One region of the Streptomyces sp. NPDC039465 genome, then DNA from elsewhere that is predicted to be linked to it. Evidence: predicted binding sites of a transcription regulator. Region 1 holds the regulator's gene; the other holds the start of a gene.

Evidence for each region. The regulator HspR, encoded in region 1, represses chaperone genes until heat shock. The targets are predictions, from matches to a motif close to TTGAGNNNNNNNNNCTCAA.
Region 2: lon (endopeptidase La) is a predicted target of HspR. The motif match lies at 1,615-1,633, and genes of this name have one in related genera.

What each region holds. Positions count from the first base shown of each region.
Region 1 is NZ_JBVKAP010000004.1:431,167-434,572, reverse strand. It holds gene ACZ7LT_RS16520 (helix-turn-helix transcriptional regulator) at 1-513, shown strand, start outside; gene ACZ7LT_RS16515 (hypothetical protein) at 516-1,016, shown strand; gene ACZ7LT_RS16510 (heat shock protein transcriptional repressor HspR) at 1,115-1,567, opposite strand; gene dnaJ (molecular chaperone DnaJ) at 1,572-2,747, opposite strand; gene grpE (nucleotide exchange factor GrpE) at 2,778-3,406, opposite strand, start outside.
Region 2 is NZ_JBVKAP010000006.1:283,788-287,193, forward strand. It holds gene lon (endopeptidase La) at 1-1,592, opposite strand, end outside; gene ACZ7LT_RS21685 (rhomboid-like protein) at 1,746-2,438, opposite strand; gene ACZ7LT_RS21690 (spermidine synthase family protein) at 2,672-3,340, shown strand.

The DNA of each region.
Region 1 (3,406 bases):
GTCAGACCCCTGCTGGGCCGGGGGATTCGCATGCGCACGCTGTACCAGCACACCGCCCGCCACACCGAACTCACCCTCGCCTACCTCGAACACGTCGGCCCCGAGGTGCAGGTCCGCACCCTCGAAGAGATCATCGACCGGCTCATCATCGTGGACCGCGAGGTCGCCTTCATCCCCGCCCGGCGCGACCGCCAGGTCGCCCTGGAGCTGCGCCACCCCGGCCTCGTCGAGTACCTCGTCGGTGTCTTCGACCAGTTCTGGCAGGTGGCCGTGCCGATCAAGGAGGAGATCCCCTACGATCTGCGCTCCGACGGCATCAGCGGAATCCAGCGCTCCATCGCCAAGCTGCTCGTCGAGGGCCACGTCGACGAGGCCATCGCCCGTCGCCTCGGCATGAACGTCCGCACCTGCCGCGCCCATATCGCCAAGCTCGCCTCCGCCCTCGGCAGCGGCAGCCGCGCCCAGCTCGGCTATCTCATCGCCCAGTCCGGCATCCTGGAGCAGGATCACTGATCATGAACGACCACCTTCCCGGCCCGCCCCGCATCCAACTGGACCCGCGGGCCGGCACCCTCGACGTGTCCGGCCCCGGCCTGCCGGCCGTACGGCTGGTGCGCGCCGACGGCGCCGAGGGGGCCAAGCTCAACGAGCACGTCCCGATCGGCACCCGCGAGGCCGCCCGGCTCACCCTCACCGTGGACGGCGTCCCCGCGAGGATCACCCCCGCCAAGGGCCGTATCTCCCGCAGGTCCTACCGCGTCGACGCCAAGGTCGGCGGCGCCCGCTACCGCCTCGTGCCCTGCTCGTACGGCGACAGCAGGCTGCTGAAGAACGGCCGCAAGCTCGGCGAGCTGGACTCCACCGGCGACGGCAAGGTCGCCGCCGACTGGGACGAGGGCGCGAAGGTCCTCGCCCAGGACGTCGCCGTCGGCACGGCCCTCGCCGCCGCCTTCGGCACCGGCGCCTCGCCGTGGTGGGAGACCACCCTGGACGTCATATCCGAGCTGATCCCCTAGCCGCGCCACACGGGCACGCGAACGACGAAGCCCCCTCCGCCCGGGAGACCGGATCGGAGGGGGCTTCGCCATGACACAGGGTTCGTCATGGCACAGGGCTACTCGCCGCGCTTGGGACGCCAGACCACCAGCGCACTCGCCTGCTGCACATCCGTGTACGGCACCAGATCGCGCCGGTACGAGGCGTGCACCTGCGCCTCGCGCTGACGCAGCGTCGCCGCCGCGCCCTCGACCGCCGCCGACAGCTCGGCCACCCGCGACTGGAGCGCCGCGACCTGGTTCTCCAGCTCGATGATGCGCTTGATGCCGGCCAGGTTGATGCCCTCGTCCTGGGACAGCGCCTGCACCTGACGGAGCAGCTCGATGTCCCGCGCCGAGTAGCGCCGGCCACGACCGGCCGTGCGGTCCGGGGAGACCAGGCCGAGGCGGTCGTACTGCCGGAGCGTCTGCGGGTGCAGGCCGGAGAGCTGGGCCGCCACCGAGATCACGTACACCGGCGTCTCGTCGGTCAGTTCATACGGATTACGGCTGCGTCCTGGTCGGCTGTCCATGACGTCAAGCTCCCTTCGCGGCCTGGAACAGCTCTGCCCTGGGGTCCTCTCCCGCGGTCGCCTCGCGGTACGACTCCAGCGCTTCCTTCGCCTTGTCGCCGAGCGTCTGCGGGACCTGCACCTCGACGGTGACCAGCAGGTCGCCGCGGGTGCCGTCCTTGCGGACCGCTCCCTTGCCCCGGGCGCGCATCGTGCGGCCGTTGGGCGTGCCCGCGGGCAGCTTCAGCGTGACCGCGGGGCCGCCCAGCGTCGGGACCTTCACCTCGGCGCCGAGCGCCGCCTCGTCGAAGGTGACGGGGACGGTGACGGTGAGGTTGTCGTCCTTGCGGCCGAAGACCGGGTGGGCGTCGACATGGACGACCACGTACAGGTCGCCGTGCGGCCCGCCGCGCTCGCCCGGCGCGCCCTTGCCGCGCAGCCGGATCCGCTGCCCGTCGGAGACACCCGCCGGGATGCGGACCTGCATCGTCCGCGAGGACTTGGCGCGGCCGCTGCCGTGGCAGACCTCGCACGGCGTCTCCGCGATCAGGCCCCGGCCCTTGCAGTCCACGCACGGGTCGGTGAGCGAGAAGCCGCCGCCCGAACCACGCGAGACCTGGCCGGTGCCGACACAGGTCGGGCAGACCCTCGGCGTGCCGTTCTTGTCGCCGGTGCCCGAACACGCCTTGCAGGGCTGCTGGCTGGACATCCGCAGCGGGACCGTGGCCCCGTCGACCGCCTCGGTGAAGCTGAGCGTCACCTCGGACTCGATGTCCTGGCCGCGGCGCGGCTGCGTACGCGTACCCGCGCTGCCCGCGCCGCGGTTGAACAGTCCGCCGAAGACGTCCCCGAGGCCGCCGCCGAAGCCCCCGGCGCCGCCGCCGGGGCCCTGGGCACCGCCGAAGAGGTCGCCCAGGTCGAAGTTGAACGAGCCGCCGCCGGGTCCGGGGCGGAAGCCGCCGTTCCCGAAGAGCGCGCGGGCCTCGTCGTACTCCTTGCGCTTCTTCGGGTCGCCGAGGATGTCGTTGGCCTCGGAGATCTCCTTGAAGCGCTCCTCGGCCTTGGTGTCACCCTTGTTGGCGTCCGGATGGTTCTCGCGGGCGAGCTTCCGGTACGCCTTCTTGATCTCGGCGTCCGTGGCGTCCTTGGGGACGCCGAGAACCTTGTAGTAGTCCTTCTCGACGAAGTCCTTCGTGCTCATCGACGTCCCTCCTTCCGGACGATCGTTGCGTCAGCCCTCCTCGGGGCCACCGCTCTCCTCGTCGGCCTTCTTCTCGTCCTTCGCGGACGGCGTCGCCCCGGGCTGGGGCTCGGCCACCGCCACGCGCGCGGGCCGGATGGTCCGCTCGCCGATCCGGTACCCCGGCTGCAGGATCGCCACGCAGGTCGTCTCGGTGACGTCCGGCGCGTACGAGTGCATCAGGGCCTCGTGGATGGTCGGGTCGAAGGGCTCGCCCTCCTTGCCGAACTGTTGCAGGCCCATCTTGGCGGCGACCGTCTCCAGCGATTCGGCCACCGACTTGAACCCGCCCACGAGCTCGCCGTGTTCCCGGGCGCGGCCGATGTCGTCGAGCACCGGCAGCAGCTCGGTGAGGAGGCCCGCGACGGCGATCTCCTTGACGGTGACCCGGTCGCGCTCCACCCGGCGGCGGTAGTTCTGGTACTCGGCCTGGAGCCGCTGGAGGTCCCCGGTGCGCTCGGCGAGCGCGCTGCGGGCCTGGTCCAGCTGGGCCGTCAGACCGGCGGTCTGGCTTACGTCCCCGGCCGGGGCCGCCGAGCCCTCCTCCGTGGAGGGGGCCTCGGCGGCTTCGGCGGCGTCGTCAGGGGTGGCGCCGGAGGGGACGTCAGGCTTCTCCTCGA
Region 2 (3,406 bases), on a different contig from region 1:
GGCTCAAGACCGGCCCGCTCCAGCTGGCGCGGCAGCAGGTGGTCACGGGCGATGACGACCTTCTCGTCCTCGGTGTAGCCGTCGAGCCGCACCAGCTCCATCCGGTCGAGGAGGGCCTCGGGGATGGCCTCCAGGACGTTGGCGGTGGCGAGGAAGACGACGTCGCTGAGGTCGAGTTCAACCTCCAGGTAGTGGTCGCGGAAGGTGTGGTTCTGCGCCGGGTCGAGGACCTCGAGGAGGGCCGCGGCCGGGTCGCCGCGGAAGTCGGAGCCGACCTTGTCGATCTCGTCGAGCAGGACCACCGGGTTCATGGACCCGGCCTCCTTGATCGCCCGTACGATCCGGCCGGGCAGCGCGCCGACGTACGTGCGCCGGTGGCCGCGGATCTCCGCCTCGTCGCGGACACCGCCGAGCGCGACCCGGACGAACTTGCGCCCCATGGCGTGCGCGACGGACTCGCCGAGGGAGGTCTTGCCGACGCCGGGCGGGCCGACGAGGGCGAGGACCGCGCCGCCGCGGCGGCCGCCGACCACGCCGAGACCACGCTCGGCGCGCCGCTTGCGGACCGCCAGGTACTCGGTGATGCGTTCCTTCACGTCGTCCAGGCCGGCGTGTTCGGCGTCCAGGACCGCCTTGGCGCCCTGGATGTCGTACTGATCCTCGGTCCGCTCGTTCCAGGGCAATTCGAGGACCGTGTCGAGCCAGGTGCGGATCCAGGAGCCCTCCGGGGACTGGTCGCTGGACCGCTCCAGCTTGTCGACCTCCTTGAGGGCGGCCTCGCGCACCTTCTCGGGCAGGTCGGCGGCCTCCACGCGGGCGCGGTAGTCGTCGGACTCCTCGCCCTCGCTCTCGCCGTTGAGCTCGCGCAGCTCCTTGCGGACGGCTTCGAGCTGGCGGCGCAGCAGGAACTCACGCTGCTGCTTGTCGACGCCCTCCTGGACGTCCTTGGCGATGGACTCGGCGACGTCCTGTTCGGCGAGGTGCTCGCGCAGCTGCTCGGTGGCGAGCCGGAGGCGGGCGACCGGGTCGGCGGTCTCCAGGAGTTCGACCTTCTGGGCCGTCGTCAGGAACGGCGAGTAGCCGGAGTTGTCGGCCAGCGCGCCGACGCCGTCGATCTGCTGGACGCGGTCCACGACCTGCCAGGCGCCACGCTTCTTCAGCCAGTCGGTGGCGAGTGCCTTGTACTCCTTGACCAGTTCGGTGACCTGACCGGGCAGCGGGTCGGGCACGGTCTCCTCGACCGTGGCCCCCTCGACCCACAGGGCGGCACCGGGCCCGGTCGTCCCGGCCCCGATCCGCACCCGGCCACGGCCGCGGATGAGCGCGCCGGGGTCGCCGTCGGAGAGCCGGCCGACCTGCTCGACGGTGCCGAGGACACCGGTGGCGGCGTAGGTACCGTCGATCCGTGGCACGAGAAGGACCCGCGGCTTGCCGGAGGTGGGACGCGCGGCTGCCTGGGCGGCCTCGACCGCGGCGCGTACGTCGTTGTCGGACAGGTCCAGCGGCACGACCATTCCGGGCAGCACGACCTCGTCGTCGAGCGGCAGCACGGGCAGAGTGAGCGGCACGGACGCCATGGACTCAGCAGCCATGATCTCCCCTTCGGCAGTCAAGTTGAGCTATGCCGACTCAATGCTGCTGAGCCGAGGATTGTTCCCCGACAGGTGTTCGCTCTGAGCGATCGGTCTCCGGGACACCGGGGACGTACGGGACAGGAGGTGTTCCTGACGGGGTGTCCGCGGCGACTACCGTCGGCGCCCTGCCGCGGGGCGCACGACCGGCCGGCAGATGAGGCCGGTGACGAAGGCCAGCAGATGGCCCCAGTCGGAGACCGGGTCCTCGTAGGCACGCAGATCCGCGAGGAGCATCAGGGACACCCCGGCGAGCAGCGCGGCGCGCAGTGGCGCGCGCAGCAGCAGCGCGAGCGCCCCGGTGCAGGCCAGCAGGCCGAAGCTGATGCCGTAGTCGAGCCGGTGCAGCGACGAGGCGGGCAACTGCCCGGCCCACACCGAGATCCCGACCGGCACCTCGGTCGCGAGCGTCGCCACGACGTGCCCGGCAGCGAACACGGCCGCGGTGCGCATCCCGCCGACCCGCCGCTCCAGCGCGGCGAGCACGACGACGAAGCCGAGCGCGTACGGCGAGGCGAGGCCGCCCGCGATCCACAGCGCGCTGGCGACGAGGACGAGCAGGGGCGTACGGGCGAGATGGGCGGCGTCGGTGCTGGAGCCCTCCAGGAGAGCGGCGACGGTGCCGGGGTCGCCGAACTCCGCGTAGAGAGAGGTCCCGAGCAGCACCCCGCCGTAGCAGAGGGTGAACGGCACGGGCACCCGCCCGCGCCGCTTGAGGCCGCCGTCCCCCTGATACGGCTGCGGCGGGAGGGCGTCGAGGAGGCCGGCGGTGTCGGACGTGTCCGGTGGTGTCTGACGTCGCCGCACCTCGCGAGGCCCCTTCGTGTCGATCAGCCCCCGGCCTCCACCCTGCCCCACCCGCCGCCGTCGCCACCACCGGGGGCGGGTGACGTACGACACGCCCCGGCACCGGGAACCGGCCACCGGCAAGCGGTGCCCCGCCCCCGAGACGGCCGTTAACCGATTGTCCGGGGCGCTCCCGCGCGGCAAGGATGGTCCGGACGACCGCGTGCACCCACCTACCGCAGGAGGCTCCCCGCATGTCCGCCCCCGTCACCCTCGACCGGCGCGAAGGACCGTACGGGGAGGTGGTCCTGCGGCGGCACGGAGACCTGCTTCAGATCATCGCCAACGGCACGTTCCTGATGGACACCTCCGACGGGCGCTCGGAGCGGCTGCTCGTCGACGCGGCGTATCTGGCCCTCGACCCGCCGCCGGTCGCCCCGGCCGTCCTCATCGGCGGCCTCGGCGTCGGCTTCTCACTGGCCCACGCGGCGGCGAGCGGCCGCTGGGCGCGGATCACCGTCGTCGAGCGCGAGCAGGCGATCATCGACTGGCACCACGAAGGCCCCCTCGCGGCGATCTCCGGCGAGGCGCTGGCCGATCCGGCGACCGTGATCCTGCACACGGACCTCGTGGAACATCTGCGGACCACTCCGGACACCTACGACGCCCTCTGTCTGGACATCGACAACGGCCCCGACTGGACCGTCACCGAGGACAACGAAACCCTGTACTCACCCGGCGGACTGGCCACCTGCCGGGACCGGCTGAGGCCGGGCGGAGTGCTCGCCGTCTGGTCCGCGCGGCCCTCCGCCGATTTCGAGGAGTCGATGCGGAATGCCGGATTCAGCGGGGTAAGGACTGAAGAGATCCACGTTGCCCGAGGCCTTCCCGATGTGGTCCATCTCGGCGTCAGGGCTGGATAGCCGCGACGCGGCGACTGCCTTTACGCTGCTGCCTCGACAACTCGGATCACGGCCACGAAGAAGACG